3 regions of the Mycolicibacterium sichuanense genome follow, and region 2 is predicted to be linked to each of the others. Evidence: predicted binding sites of a transcription regulator. Region 2 holds the regulator's gene; each other region holds the start of a gene.

Region 1 (4,975 bases), 240 kb from region 2:
GGCACGTCCGTCGAGGCGATTCCGTCGTCGCGCGCATCGGCGGTGAGGAATTCGTCGTCGCGGTCTCCGGGGACCGCCGGGACGCCATCGGTCTGGCCGAGCGGATCCGTCGGGAGATCGCCGCCACCCCGTTGCGCGTCACCGCCAGCATCGGCGTGGCCAGCGCTTCGCTGTTCCGCGCGCCGGCGGCCGAGATCCCCGCTCAGGTCGACCGGCTCGTCGAATCCGCAGATCGTGCGATGTACCGGGCCAAGCGATCGGGCGGGGACCGCGTCCACGTGGTCGGCCGCCCCAGCGACGTCTACGTAGAGAAGCCGATCACGAGCAGCACCACGGCAACCAGCGGCAAGGCGCCCTGGGTCACCGCCGACCGCGCCTTGTCCGGCGCCGACGCCAGGAGCACCGCGGCCGCAGCCAGCATCGAGCCGACGCCCGCGAACATCAAGGCCGCGCCGACGCGCATCCCGCCCGAGATCGTGAACGCGATGCCCACCAGGGTCACGACGGCCAAGAAGAGGTTGTAGAAGCCCTGGTTGAACGCCATCAGCTTGGTGGTCTCGGCCTCTTCGGCGGTGGTGCCGAAGGTCGCGCGGGTGCGCGGTGACGTCCACTGGAACGACTCGAGGATCCAGATGTAGACGTGCAATAACGCGGCCAGTCCGGCGACGATCGCACCGGCAGTGATCATGTTTCGTCCTCCGTCGTCATTCGAACAGCCCCGGCTGCCCCAGCGTCACACCGCTTGGCGGAGCCATGCCCAGATGCGTCCACGCCTGTGCGGTCGCCACCCGTCCGCGCGGCGTGCGGGCAATCATGCCGGCACGCACCAGGAACGGTTCGCACACCTCTTCCACCGTGGTGGCCTCCTCGCCGACGGCCACCGCCAGCGTGGACACGCCGACCGGGCCGCCCCCGAAGCTGCGGGTGAGCGCCGAGAGGACCGCGCGGTCGAGGCGGTCGAGACCCAGTTCGTCGACGTCGTAGACCGCGAGCGCAGCCTTGGCGATGTCCGTGGTGATGACACCGTCCGCCCGCACCTCGGCGTAGTCGCGGACCCGGCGCAGCAGCCGGTTCGCGATACGCGGGGTGCCACGGGAGCGACGGGCGATCTCGGCACCGGCATCCTCGCCGACCTCGATGCCGAGGATGCCCGCCGATCGGGCCAGCACGCGTTCCAGCTCGACGGGTTCGTAGAAGTCCATGTGGGCGGTGAAGCCGAACCGGTCGCGCAGCGGTCCCGTCAGCGCACCCGATCGCGTGGTCGCTCCGACGAGGGTGAACGGCGCCACCTCGAGGGGGATCGACGTCGCCCCTGGGCCCTTGCCCACCACGACGTCGACGCGGAAGTCCTCCATCGCCAGGTAGAGCATCTCCTCGGCGGGCCGCGCGATGCGGTGGATCTCGTCGATGAACAGCACGTCGTGCTCCACCAGGTTGGAGAGCATGGCAGCGAGGTCCCCGGCCCGTTCCAGTGCCGGTCCGGAGGTGACGCGCAGCGAGGTCCCGAGCTCGGCGGCGATGATCATCGCCAACGACGTCTTGCCGAGGCCGGGCGGACCCGACAGCAGGATGTGGTCCGGTGTGCCACCACGGTTCTTGGCGCCCTCGAGCACCAACTGCAGCTGTTCCCGCACGCGGGGTTGACCGATGAACTCCCGCAGCGACCGCGGACGCAGGCTGGCGTCGACGTCCCCCTCGCCCACTGTCAGTGCGGCCGACACCTCGCGATCGGAGGTGTCCTCGTGATCGTCGGAGTCGAAGCGGCCCATGCGCTACTTCCTTCCCAGCATGGACAGCGCGGCGCGCAGCGCGCTCGACGTCGTCGCCTCGGGGTCGTCGGCCAACACCTTGTCGGTGGCCTCCTCCGCCTGCTTGGCCGCGAAGCCGAGCCCGACGAGGGCCTCCACCACCAGGCCGCGGACGGCGTGCCCGCCACCGCCGACACCACCCGACGCGGACGCCAAGGCTCCGATCTTGTCGCGCAGTTCGAGCACCATGCGCTCGGCCCCGCGCTTGCCGATGCCCGGTACCCGGGTCAGCGCCGTGACGTCACCGTCGGCCAGCGCTTGGCGCAGGGTCTGGGCGTCGTACACGGCAAGGGTGGCCAGCCCGATCTTCGGTCCCACCCCGGAGACGGACAGCAGCGTGGTGAACAGGTCGCGCGACTCGGCATCGGCGAACCCGTACAACGTCATCGAGTCCTCGCGCACGATCATCGCGGTGATCAGGCGGGCCTCGGTGCCGCGCCGCAGCGTCGCCAGCGTCGCGGGCGTCGTCATGACCTTGTAACCCACGCCCGCAGCTTCGATGACCGCGTGGTCGAGCGCGATGTCGAGCACCTCGCCACGCACCGACGCGATCATCGGGCCGCCTTGAGCTTGGCCCGATAGGCCTTGCGCTGCTCGGCGGCCATCGCCTCCGCTGCGGCCATCCGCGCGATCATGGGCGCGCGCCAACAGTGACAGATGGCGAGCGCCAAAGCGTCCGCGGCGTCGGCCGGCGTCGGCTTCGCTTGCAGCGCAAGGATTCTGGTGACCATCTCGGTGACCTGAGCCTTGTCGGCGCGACCGTTGCCGGTGACGGCGGCCTTGACCTCACTGGGGGTGTGGAAGTGCACGTCGATGTCACGCCTTGCCGCGGCCAGGGCGATCACGCCGCCGGCCTGGGCGGTGCCCATCGCGGTGTTCGCGTTGTCGTTGGCGAACACCCGCTCGATGGCGAGGACGTCGGGGACGTGGGTGTCGAGCCAGTGCTCCACGGTGTCGCTGATGGTCAGCAGCCGTTTGTGCAGGGGCTGATCCGACGGGGTGCGCACCACGTCGACGTCAAGCGCGATCACCTGGCGGCCGCGGCCGCTCTCGATCATGGACAGCCCGCAACGCGTCAGCCCAGGGTCGACGCCCATCACCCGCACTGCGCTTCCCCAATCACCGGTCACCAATCACGAAGGCACTCGAACTCCCGAACAGCTGTTCGATACCTTAGCGGTTCCGGCCGACCCCGACGGGTAGCGACATACCCCCGGTGCGCCGCGTCAGTAGACGACGGCGTGGGACTCCGGCTCACCGTCCGGCGGAGCCGGCGCACGCAGCTCGTCGACGATCTCGGCCATCCGCCGGCGCGACTCGGCCCACCCCTTCACCTTCTCCGAGCGCACCGTCTTGCCCTTGCGCCGGACCTTGATCGTCCATGGCGAGAGCGTCAGCACCTTGCCCGACAGCCAGATCGGCCAGGCGATCAGCATGCCCGCCGTGATGAGGAATCCGATCCAGAAGAGGACACCGGAATCATTGGAGTCCCAGAGCACTTCACCGAAGGGCCACCACGTGCGTCGTACCGACCATCGCACGCCCTCGGCATCGCGGAACCACGGCATGCGGGCATTCAATCAGAGGGGACCGCACCGCGTGGACGCGACGACGGCGCGACGACCGCCCGCGAGATCGGCGCGTTCCTCGTCGGCCGGGATGAGCGGGACGGCCGGGGCTAGCGTGGTGGGGTGACCGTCCTCGAGTCCCCCATTCCCCGGTTCCATCTGGCCGTGCCCATCGACGACCTGGCGGCGGCCCGCCACTTCTACGGCACCGTGCTCGGGCTTGCCCAGGGCCGCAGTGCCGACGACACCGCCTTCGTCATCGAGCCATACCTTCGGTTCGAGAGCCAGACCGGTGAACAATGGACGATGTTCCTGCTGGATCCGGCCGGAAATGCCCTGGAGTTCGAGGCGTTCGTCGACGACTCTCAGGTGTTCGCAACGGAAGGAGATCGGTGATGCGCGTCGTCATCGGAGGTGGTCACGGAAAGATCGCACGCATTCTCGAGGGGCTGCTCGCCGAGCGCGGTGACGCCGCCGTTGGCCTGATCCGCAACCCGGCCCACGCCGAGGACCTACGTGCCATCGGCGCCGAGCCGGTCGTGGCCGACCTCGAACACTCCTCCGTCGACGACGTGGCCGCACACCTCACCGGTGCGGACGCGGTGGTGTTCGCGGCGGGCGCGGGTCCTGGCAGCGGGATCGAGCGCAAGACCACCGTCGATCGCGACGCCGCGATCCTGCTCGCCGACGCCGCCGAGGCGGCCGGGGTGCACCGCTACCTGATGATCTCCGCGATGGGCGCCGACCGGCAAGCACCGGAGGAGTCCGCCGACCCGGTATTCGCCGCCTACCTGCGGGCCAAGGCCGAGGCCGACGCCGCCGTCCTCGGCCGCGGCGCGCTCGTCGCGACGATCGTGCGGCCCGGCCTGCTGACCGACGAGCCCGGCACGGGACGGGTGCGGGTAGCCGAGTCGACGGGCCGCGGCAGCATCCCAAGGGCGGACGTCGCCGCGATCCTGGCGGCACTGCTCCACGCGCCAAGGACCGGGGGCCTCACCTTCGAAGTCATCTCTGGGGACACCACGATCGCCGAGGCGATCGCCGTGCTGAGCGGCTAGCTCACTCCTCGTCGAGCTGAGCGGCGACGTCCTCGGGGATCTCGACGTTGGTCCAGACGTCCTGGACGTCGTCGCTGTCCTCGAGCGCGTCGACCAGCTTGAGCACCTTGCGGGCACCCTCGAGATCCACCGGCACGCTGACCGACGGCTGGAAGCTGGCCTCGGCCGACTCGTAGTCGATCCCGGCATCCTGAAGCGCCGTGCGCACCGCGGTCAGATCCGTCGGCTCGGAGATCACCTCGAAGCTGTCGCCAAGATCGTTGACGTCCTCGGCGCCGGCCTCGAGCACGGCGGCCAGCACGTCGTCCTCGGTAAGGCCGTTCTTCTCCAGCGTGACGACGCCCTTGCGGGTGAACAGGTAGGACACCGAACCGGGGTCGGCCATGTTGCCGCCGTTGCGCGTCATCGCCACGCGGACCTCACCGGCCGCCCGGTTCTTGTTGTCGGTCAGGCACTCGATGAGGACCGCGACACCGTTGGGGCCGTAGCCCTCGTAGGTGATGGGCTGCCAATCCGCGCCGCCGGCTTCCTCACCGGCGCC
Region 2 (4,975 bases):
GAACGCAGCGCCACCTGAGTGTGTCCCGGTTGCCGCGACGTAGCATCGAGTCATGGCGTTGGACGTATCAGTGCTGCGCGTGTTCACCGACGCGCACGGCGACCACGGAAACCCTCTCGGCGTCGTCGACGCCAGCTTGGCCCCACCCGAGCAACGGCAGCGCATTGCCACCGAATTGGGTTACAGCGAAACGATCTTCGTGAACCTTCCCGCGCCGGGTGCCAGTACTGCCACCGCGCACATCTTCACTCCGACGATCGAGCTGCCGTTCGCCGGACACCCCACCGTCGGCGCCGCGTGGTGGCTGAAGGACCGCGGCACTCCCATCAGGACGTTGCAGGTTCCCGCCGGCGTCGTTCAGGTGACCTACGAGGACTTCGACGACGGTGAGTTCACCGTGATCAGCGCGCGCGCCGAATGGGCGCCGGATTTCTCGCTCGAGCAGCTGACGTCGGTCGAGGACGTGCTGCGGGCCGACCCCGACGACTACGGCGACGCCGCCGACCGCTACCTGTGGGCCTGGATCGACGAGTCGGCGGGGAGCGTCAGGTCGCGGGTGTTCGTCCAGGACCTCGGTATCGCCGAGGACGAGGCGACCGGGTCCGCTGCGGTGTGCATCACCGAACACCTCAGCCGCGATCTGGCGATCGTCCAAGGCAAGGGTTCCGAGCTCCGCACCACCTGGGCTGCCGACGGATGGGTCAAGGTCGCCGGGCGGGTCGTGGACGACGGGGTGCGGCGTCTGGACTAGGTCGTCAGGACGACGGCACGCCGCGATGGGCGCGCAGCGCTTCGATCTCGCGCTCGAAGTCGTCCGCCGACGAGAAGGATCGGTAGACCGACGCGAAGCGCAGGTAGGCAACCTCGTCCAGATCGCGCAGGGGGCCGAGGATGGCCAGGCCGACTTCGTTGCTCGGCACTTCGGGCGAACCGGCGGCGCGCACGGTGTCCTCTACCTGCTGCGCCAGTAGATTCAAGGCGTCATCGTCGACGTGGCGGCCCTGACAGGCACGCCGGACGCCCTTGATGACCTTCTCGCGGCTAAATGGCTCGGTGACGCCGCTTCGCTTGACGACGGCGAGCACCGCGGTCTCGACGGTCGTGAACCTCCGACCGCACTCCGGGCAGGATCGTCGTCGCCGAATCGCCTGGCCCTCGTCGGCTTCCCGGGAGTCCACGACCCGCGAATCGGGATGACGGCAGAACGGACAGTGCATCTCCGCTCCTTCGTCGCGCGAACCCACTCCGGTCACGTACGAGCGTACCGATGCGCGGCAGCAGGTTTCACGGCGCATGCCACGGATCACCCCACCGGGGCGATGAGCGTCTGCCCCGCATCGACCGCGGGCGAGGGCAGTTCGTTCAGATCACGGATCTGCTCGACGACCGACCCCACCGAGGAGTCGGGCGCGATCCGCTGGGCCAGCTGCTCCAGCGACTCCCCCGCCTGCACCTGGACGACGGCCAGGCGGGCCGGCGTCGGCGCGGGCCGCTCGGCGGAACCGAACTGTGCCACCAGGCCCAGCCACACCGTGATCGCCGCTGCGATCAGCGCCAGCACGACGGTGGCCAGCGGCGTTACGGGCTTGCGGCGGTTTGACGCGCGCGACATCAGCACCCCGGTGCGGCGGTAGGTCAGCGGCGCGCCGGCGGGCCGATGCGGCTGGGGACCGCGCCGCGCGCCGGCCGTCGTGCGCCGGACCGGCCGCATGGGACGAACGACGAGTTCGGTGGGGTCTTCGCGGGTGATGATCGTCATCTCGGGGGCCTTTCCAGTGGTTGGTGGTTCGCTCTTGTGTTCGAACGATAATCGCTCAGGTGTTCGATTACTAGAACACGTGATCGAACTGTTGCAAACGGTAGCTCGACCCACCGACAAGTCCGCCGGACGCACAGCCTCCGCGACACGCGTCGAACACATGTTTGATTCTGTCGTCGGTGGCGACTACATTCGGCGCCATGAGTGACAGCAGCGACACGGTCCTGACCGAACGTCAACGCACCATCCTGGACGTCATCCGCAATTCGGTGACCACCCGCGGCTATCCGCCGAGCATCCGCGAGATCGGCGACGCCGTGGGGCTGACCTCGACCTCCTCGGTGGCCCACCAGCTGCGAACGCTGGAACGCAAGGGCTACCTGCGCCGCGACCCCAACCGCCCCCGCGCCGTCGACGTGCGGTCGGCCGACGATCCGGCCAGGACCCTGGCCCCCGTCGTCACCACGGACGTCGCCGGCTCCGATGCGCTTCCCGAGCCGACCTTCGTGCCGGTTCTGGGACGCATCGCGGCAGGCGGACCCATCCTCGCCGAGGAGGCCGTCGAGGACGTCTTCCCGCTGCCCAAGGAACTCGTCGGCGAGGGCTCGCTCTTCCTACTGAAGGTGGTCGGCGAATCGATGGTGGACGCGGCGATCTGCGATGGCGACTGGGTGGTCATCCGTCAGCAGAACGTGGCCGACAACGGTGACATCGTCGCCGCCATGATCGATGGCGAGGCCACCGTCAAGACATTCAAGCGCACCGGCGGCCAGGTATGGCTGATGCCGCACAACCCCGCCTTCGACCCGATTCCCGGCAACGAGGCCGCGATCCTCGGCAAGGTCGTGACGGTCATCCGCAAGATCTAGCGCGGATGAGCGCGGGCCGTCACTAGCCCTTCGTGAAGCCGTTCGTGAGTGCGAACTCCTCACTGGCGAACCAGATCTCGGCGCGGGCGCGGTCGTATCTGCCGCTACCCGGCGTCCAGTAGAGGCCCGACCTGGTGTCGGCCTTGATCGGATAGCCGTGCGGAGCGTTGAACGGGTCGTCGGTTGCCAGCCGCAGGGAGGGCTCGGACACCAGCGGCTCCTCCAGCCGAATCGCTGCATGCCGCCCACTCGGCGGTCCGCTATCCGGCTCGAGTGCGGCGAGCGATGTCGTCTCGGGCTCGGGGCCCGGCCCGGCCCCAGGGTCGAGCACTACCTCGGCGAAGGTCTCCAGGGCGGTTTCGTCGTCTGATTCGGCATCGGGTTCGGAATCGACGTCGGCCCGGGGCTCGTCCTGGGAATCGTGCTGATCTCCGGGGTGAGGTTCGGCATCGCTACCCGGTTCGTCCAGATCGGAGAACCAGGGGTGTTCCGGTGCGTCGTCCACGGCCTCGGAGATGACCGGCGTCGGCGCGGTGTCGATGGCGTCCTGATCGTGGGAGAGATCGGCGACGAAGCCGTCGGGTCTCCCGTGGTGATCCTCGTCGGCGGACGCGTCGTCGTGCCCGCCTTCCGGCGTCGCCCAAGTGCCGGACCGCTCCGGACCGACCGGGCGGTCATCGTCGTCGTAGACCCCGGCGGAAATCGGTCCGGATTCGAGGTCGTGGTCGGGATCGTCGCCATGGTCGAGATAGTCGTCGTCGAAGTCGTCGACCGGCGAGCGATCGGCGCGCCGGCGCCTGGCTACGACGGCCGCCGCCACCGCGCCGACCAATACCAGCAGCGGGACGATGCCCAGCAGCCACCACCAGTTCGGATGCAACCACGACGAGCCGTCCCCGGAGGACGACGCCGCCGACGACGTGGCCTGAGGAGCATCGCGACCGGGCACCTCCAGCCCGCTCAACTGCGACTGCAGGCTCGGCGGCTCGGTGGTGAACTGATTGGTCTTGGAGTTCCAGGAGATCGCGCCGCCGCTGAACTTCTGGGTGATGACGTCGCCGTTCTGGGTCTGGTCAGCCGTCGGAGCGCCCAGCTGTCCGGTCGCACCGCCCAGCTTGGCCCACGCGGCGTTCATCGCCCCACGCACGATCACGGCACCGAAGTCGGGCGTCCAGTAGATCACCGGCTGATCGGCGGCGGCGAAGCTCGCGATCTTGCTCATCGGCGCGAGCCCGCCGTCGTTCTCGTTGCTGGTGGGGAAGCCCAGGTCGCCCTGGGGGCCTCCGACGCTCTCGTACTTGGCCAGCACCTGACCGGTGAGGACGTTCGCTCCGGTCGCGGGGCTGTAGAAGATCTTTCCGCCGGCGTAGTTCTGGCCGGCGCCGTCGGAGCCGATGGCGTACTGCCCGCCGTCGGGTGCCCCGAGGGGACCGAGCGGTCCGCCCGCGGCGCGACGCGCGGCGGCGATCGCAGTGGTCGCGTCGCCGGGGATGTCGAGACCCACTAGCTGGTCAGCGAGCTCCGGTGGAGTCGTGGTGAACGCCTTGGTCTTGCGGTTCCACGTCACCTGGCCACCGGAGAACGTCTGGCTGACGTCGTCACCGTTGAACGTCTCGTCGGCGGTGGGCACGCCGAGCGCAGCGGCCGAACCGCCGAGCTTGTCCCAGGCCGCGTTGATGGCTCCCCGCACGACGTGGGCGCCGGTGTCCGGCGTCCAGAAGATCACCGGCCGGTCGGCGGCACTGAAGGTCGTGTTGCGGCTGCCGGGCGCCTTGCCGTCACCCTCGTCGATGGTCGGAAAGCCGAGGTCGCCGTCGGCCGGCCCACCCAGCGACTCGTACTCGTCGAGGATCGCGCCCCGCATGGCGTGCGCGCCGGTCTCGGGCGTGAAGAAGATCTTGCCGCCCGCGAAGTTCTGGCCGAAGCCCGCACCCGCCGGGTACACCCCGCCGTCGTTCGGGCCCAGCGGTCCTGTCGGGCCGCCGCCCGCATCCCACGCCTGGGCGATGGCGGCCTCGGCGTCACTCTCGGGCGTCGCCGCCGCGAGAGGTGCCACCACGAGCGCGGCCACCGTCATCGCGACGACTCCGGCGCCCGCGCGGCCGATCGTCGTGCCCAGGCGGGTTCGAAGCCCCGTCATTGCGTCCTCCCAGCGAGCTGCGCCGGACTCCCTTGAGTACCGCGTTTCGTCAACTCTGCGTCAGTAGACGTCCATCTTGAGGGATATCCAACCCGTCCGAGGAATGTGTCGCGCGACGGATGGCGGAAAGATCGTGCTCGCGGACCTGTCAGACGCCCAGGCTCCGGCCGATGATCTCCTTCATGATCTCGGTCGTTCCGCCGTAGA
Region 3 (4,975 bases), on a different contig from region 2:
AGCGGGTCCGGCGGAGTGCGGCGCCGTGCGCTGACCCGGATCTTGTAGGCGTGCAGGCCGCCGGCGGGGCCGCTGTTGGTCAGCGGCCAGTACGTGACGCCGTGGTGCGTCTGGGCCGCGTGCTTGACCCGAGGATCCTCGGCCTCCGGCGTGCGGAGTAGGTCGTCGGTGGTCACCGACAGCGCGGACGCCAGTCGCGGCAGGTGGTCGAGGGCGAGCCGGCGCTTGCCGGACTCGAGTCGGCTCAGCGTGGACACGTCGATGTCGGCGCGGGTGGCGACCTCTTCGAGTGTGAACCCGCGCTGAGTGCGCAACTCGCGCAGGCGTCTTCGCACTCGTAGATCGACGTCGTCGGCTTGGTTTGCCTGCATGGCAAAAGATGTTGGCAGATTCGGCGGCCGGGGGCAAGGTGGATCCCATGAGTGCCGAATGGGATTGCGTGGTCGTCGGAGGCGGAGCCGCCGGCCTGAGTGCCGCGCTGGTGATGGGCCGGGCCCGCCGCCGCACCCTCGTGGTGGACGCGGGACGGCAGAGCAACCTGGCCGCCCCTGGCATCGGTGGTCTGCTGGGCAACGACGGGACCCCGCCCGCCGAGCTGTACGCCACCGGGCGTGCGGAGTTGGCGAAGTATCCGACGGTAGTGGTTCGCCGCGGTGAGGTGGTGGACGGTGCCGCAGATGGCGGGGGATTCGTCCTGGAGCTCGGTGACGGTTCGCGCCTGCGCTGCCGGAAGGTCGTGTTGGCGACCGGGATGGACTACCGGTCCCCGGCGGTGTCGGGGCTTGCCGACGGGTGGGGGAGCTGGGCGTTCCACTGTCCGTTCTGCCACGGTTGGGAGATGCGCGACCAGCCGCTGGCGGTGCTCGCCGGTGGGGACCGAGCCGTGCACATGGCGTTGATGCTGCGCGCCTGGACCGAGGACGTAATCGTACTCACCGATGGCACTGCGGGTTTCGACGCGGGCCAGCAGGATCGGCTCGCCGCAGCCGGGATCGGCGTCGACGAGCGTGCGATCGCCGAAATGCGCTCCGAGGTAGATCGCTTGGTATCGGTGGAATTCGAGGACGGGGCCAGCGTGGCGCGCAGCGGTGTGCTGGTGGCGACCACGCTGTCGCAGCGCTCGCGGCTGGCCCAGCGGCTGGGTGTCGCGTTCGCTGCTCCGGGTCCGCTCTCCGAGGACGCCGTCGAGGTCGATCAATTCCACCGGACGTCGGTGCCCGGTGTGTTCGCCGCCGGTGATGTCTGCGCTCAGATGCCCCAGGTGGCCGCGGCGGTCGCGAGTGGTTCGCTGACCGGGGCGGCCGTCGTTCAGAGTTTGTTGGCCGACGACGTCGGTCTGCCCATGCCCCCGTGGCCCATCGAGAAGGAGAACGTGAATGTCGACGCATGACCAGAGCGCCACGGAGTACTGGGAGGCGCATTACGGTGAGCGGGAACGGATCTGGAGTGGCCGGGTCAACGTTCAGCTCGCCGGCATCGCGTCGGCGCTGACCCCGGGCCGGGCGTTGGATCTCGGGTGTGGTGAGGGCGGCGATGCCTTCTGGCTGGCCGAACAAGGCTGGCAGGTCACGGCGGTCGACGTCTCGGAGACCGCGCTCGGGCGGGCCGAGGCCGAGGCGGTGTCCCGCGGCATCCGCGAGCGCATCGTGTTCGAGCGCCACGATCTCTCGGACAGCTTTCCCGACGGCACCTTCGACCTCGTCTCCGCGCAGTTCCTGCACTCGACGGTGCGGCTGGAGCGGCCGCAGATCCTCCGGCGCGCGGCGAACGCGGTCGCCCCCGGCGGCCGGCTCGTCATCGTCGACCACGCCGCGCCGCCGCCGTTCTCCAAGAAGGTGCCGCACGATCACCCGTTCCCCAGCCCGGAGGAAGTGCTGGCCGAGCTGGATCTGCCTGCCGAGCAATGGGATCGCGAGCGCGTCGAAGTGGTGGAGCGACCGGGTATCGATCCCGACGGGCAGCCGTTCACCTGGCGTGACAACGTGATGGTGCTGCGCCGCAGGGCGTGACCCCACACGGTCCGCAGCGGCGACGCCGCTGACGGAATGACCTTCGACGGTGGGTTCGCGTCGACGCCGGCTTCACGACGGTCTCGCGGCCGAATCGATGCTCGGGGTTGTCGGTGGGGTGGTCTAGGTTCGAACGTATGAGCGAGTCGGATGGGTCGGCGGCGGCGGTGGTGTTGGGGCGGGTGGTCGCCGCGGTGCGGGCGCAGTCGTGTGCGGCCGCGGCGCGGCTGGTGGCCATCGGGGAGCTGTTCGCTGTGCGGATGGCGCAGTGTGGGGAGACCGAGGATTGGGCCGTCGATGCCGAGGACGCGGTGTGCGCAGAGGTGGCGGCGGCGTTGTCGATCAGTCACGCGATGGCGGCCAGTCACCTGCGTTACGCCCGGGCCTTGCGCGAGCAGCTGCCGCGGGTGGGGGCGGCGCTGGTGGCCGGGGAGGTGGATGAGGCGGCGTTCCGGGTGGCGGTGTTTCGGACCGGGTTGATCACCGATCGGGACGTTCTCGCGCGAGTGGATGCCCGGTTGGCCGTGTGCCTGCCGCGGTGGGGATCGGTCAATCGGCCGCAGTTGGCGAATCGGATCGACGCGGTGGTGGCGCGGGAGGATCTCGATGCGGTGCGCCGGCGGGCGGATCGGTTGGCGGGGCGGCAGTTGGTGACCGGCGACGTGGACAACGGCCTGTCGGAGATCACCGCCACCGTCTACGCCCCGGATGCGTACGCGTTCGCCGAGCGGGCCACCGCGTTGGCGGCCACGGTGTGTGACGGGGATCCGCGCACGCTGGCCCAGCGGCGCGCCGATGCGGTGGGGGCGATGGCCGCCGGCGCGGATCGATTGGGGTGTCGCTGCGGTGATCCGGGATGCCCGGCGGGGGGTCGGTCGGCCAGTGCGGTGACCATCCACGTGATCACCGATCAGAACACCGTCCAGCGCGATCGGGCGGGTGTGGGGGCAGTGGTGGGGATGGACGGGTTGCTGCCCGGGGAGATGGTCGCCGAGTTGGCGGCCTCGGCGCGGGTGCGTTCGCTGACGCCCCCGGGGGACGCGGCTGCGGAGGCGGGGTACGTGCCGTCGCGTGGGTTGGCCGCGTTCGTGCGGGCCCGGGACATGACGTGTCGGTTTCCGGGATGTTCGGTGCCGGCGACGCGCTGCGACGTCGACCACGTCATCCCCTGGGCGGTTGGCGGGCCCACCCAGGCCGCGAACCTGAGCTGCAAGTGCCGTACCCATCATCTGCTCAAGACGTTTTGGGGGTGGCGTGATGAGCAACTCGCCGACGCGACGCTGATCTGGACCTCTCCGGATGGACAGCGCTATGTCACCCATCCGGGCAGCGCGATCCTGTTTCCCGGGCTGTGCGCACCCACCGGCGCGCCCGCTAGGCGGGCGCCGGGGATCAGGCGGTGTGGGGATCGGTCGGTGATGATGCCGCGCCGACAACGGACCCGCACCGCCCAACGCGCCAGTGACGTCACCGCCGAGCGGCGCCGCAACCACCAGGCACGCACCAATCCACCGCCACCGGTGGTCTACGACGAGGACCTGGACTACCAGGACACCTTCGCCCCACCACCGCAACCACCCCCACCCTTCTAGGGATTGAGCTGGGTGAGCCGGACGCTGTTGCCCGACGGGTCGCGGAATCCGGAGTCGATGCCGTACGGCATCTGGTTGGGCGGCTCGGTGAACTCGACGCCGCGCGCGGTGAGCTGTTCGTAGCTCGCTTGGGCGTCATCGGTCGTGAGGAACACCGTGCCGGCGAAACCCTTGGCCGTCAGGTCCAGTACTTGGGCACGGGTGGCGTCGTCCATCAGCGGAGCGCCCGGCACCGCCATGAGGACGATGCTCACGTCGTCCTGGCCGGGTGGTCCCACGGTCAGCCACCGGAAGTCGCCCATCTCCTCCGGGAACGAGACGTCCTCGCGCACTTCCATGCCGACCTTCTTGGTCCAGAACTCGAGTGCGACGGCTTGGTCGTGCACCCAGAGATGGACGCTTGCGATTCTCATCATGGGCCCGACGCTACGGCCGGCCGTGGCGATCCGTCTTCTCCCCATGTGCTGTCTTGATCCTGCTGTCGGGCCGGGGCCGGGTGTCGCGTTGCAGGATGCAGCTCGGCACCCGGGCGCGGCTGGCCGCCGGCGGCAGGCTCGCGCGATAGGCCGCAGGTGGCTTGCCGTAGGTGCGGGCGAAGCTGGTGGTGAACGACCCTACGCTCTGCAATCCGACCAGCACGCAGATCTCGGCGACCGATCGATCGGTGTAGCGCAGCAGCGCCGCGGCGCGCTCCAACCGGCGGGTCTGCAGATAGGCCCGCGGCGACTCTCCGAACGTCCTGGTGAACATGCGGGAGAAGTGCGCGCGCGACAGGCCAGCCGCGGCCGCGAGGTCGTCGACGGTCAGCGGGTCGGCGTAGCGCGCGTCGACCAGGTCCTTGGCGCGGAGCAGATACCGGGCCGGTGGCAGCCGTGGCACGACCCTCAGAGTACGGTGATCGACGCGGACGAGTTGGCCGGGCGGCCGCGGACCCCAGGTTCGCCTGGGTTTCGAGGAAAGTCCGGACTTCACAGAGCAGGGTGATTGCCAACGGCAATCCGAGGTGACTCGCGGGAAAGTGCCACAGAGAACAGACCGCCGGAAACGGTAAGGGTGAAACGGTGCGGTAAGAGCGCACCAGCGCTCCGGGTGACCGGAGTGGCTAGGCAAACCCCACCCGAAGCAAGGCCAAGAAGGCCGCAACCTGGTTGCGGCTGCGCAGACGTTCGAGGGTTGCTCGCCCGAGTCTGCGGGTAGGCCGCTCGAGGCACCCGGCGACGGTGTGTCCAGATGGATGGTCGCCGCCGCGCCACCACTCGTGATGGCGCGGAACAGAATCCGGCTTACAGGCCAACTCGTTCGCCTCGACGCGCTGAACTGCGTGTTCATGCGCCCGCATGATCGACAGGTGTCGAAACGAGCGGATGCGCGCTC

What was found. Region 2 encodes LexA, which represses DNA repair genes until DNA is damaged. Its sites were predicted from a motif close to CGAACANNTGTTCG; they were not measured.
Region 1: ruvC (crossover junction endodeoxyribonuclease RuvC) is a predicted target of LexA. The motif match lies at 2,963-2,976, and genes of this name have one in related genera.
Region 3: SBI80_RS27245 (HNH endonuclease signature motif containing protein) is a predicted target of LexA. The motif match lies at 2,100-2,113, and genes of this name have one in related genera.

The regions. Positions count from the first base shown of each region.
Region 1 covers NZ_JAWQPU010000004.1:302,257-307,231, reverse strand. Annotated here, with positions in the region: partial or broken gene SBI80_RS14820 (GGDEF domain-containing protein) at 1-269, shown strand, start outside; gene SBI80_RS14815 (DUF1304 domain-containing protein) at 302-688, opposite strand; gene ruvB (Holliday junction branch migration DNA helicase RuvB) at 705-1,769, opposite strand; gene ruvA (Holliday junction branch migration protein RuvA) at 1,773-2,363, opposite strand; gene ruvC (crossover junction endodeoxyribonuclease RuvC) at 2,360-2,914, opposite strand; gene SBI80_RS14795 (hypothetical protein) at 3,035-3,376, opposite strand; gene SBI80_RS14790 (hypothetical protein) at 3,500-3,772, shown strand; gene SBI80_RS14785 (NAD(P)H-binding protein) at 3,772-4,434, shown strand; gene SBI80_RS14780 (YebC/PmpR family DNA-binding transcriptional regulator) at 4,436-4,975, opposite strand, start outside.
Region 2 covers NZ_JAWQPU010000004.1:64,383-69,357, reverse strand. Annotated here, with positions in the region: gene SBI80_RS13625 (alpha/beta fold hydrolase) at 1-18, shown strand, start outside; gene SBI80_RS13620 (PhzF family protein) at 53-751, shown strand; gene nrdR (transcriptional regulator NrdR) at 756-1,217, opposite strand; gene SBI80_RS13610 (LysM peptidoglycan-binding domain-containing protein) at 1,304-1,759, opposite strand; gene lexA (transcriptional repressor LexA) at 1,960-2,628, shown strand; gene SBI80_RS13600 (sunset domain-containing protein) at 2,651-4,768, opposite strand; gene SBI80_RS13595 (acyl-CoA dehydrogenase family protein) at 4,917-4,975, opposite strand, start outside.
Region 3 covers NZ_JAWQPU010000016.1:13,519-18,493, forward strand. Annotated here, with positions in the region: gene SBI80_RS27230 (helix-turn-helix domain-containing protein) at 1-371, opposite strand, end outside; gene SBI80_RS27235 (NAD(P)/FAD-dependent oxidoreductase) at 419-1,390, shown strand; gene SBI80_RS27240 (SAM-dependent methyltransferase) at 1,377-2,009, shown strand; gene SBI80_RS27245 (HNH endonuclease signature motif containing protein) at 2,147-3,601, shown strand; gene SBI80_RS27250 (VOC family protein) at 3,598-4,017, opposite strand; gene SBI80_RS27255 (helix-turn-helix domain-containing protein) at 4,028-4,480, opposite strand; RNA gene rnpB (RNase P RNA component class A) at 4,510-4,903, shown strand.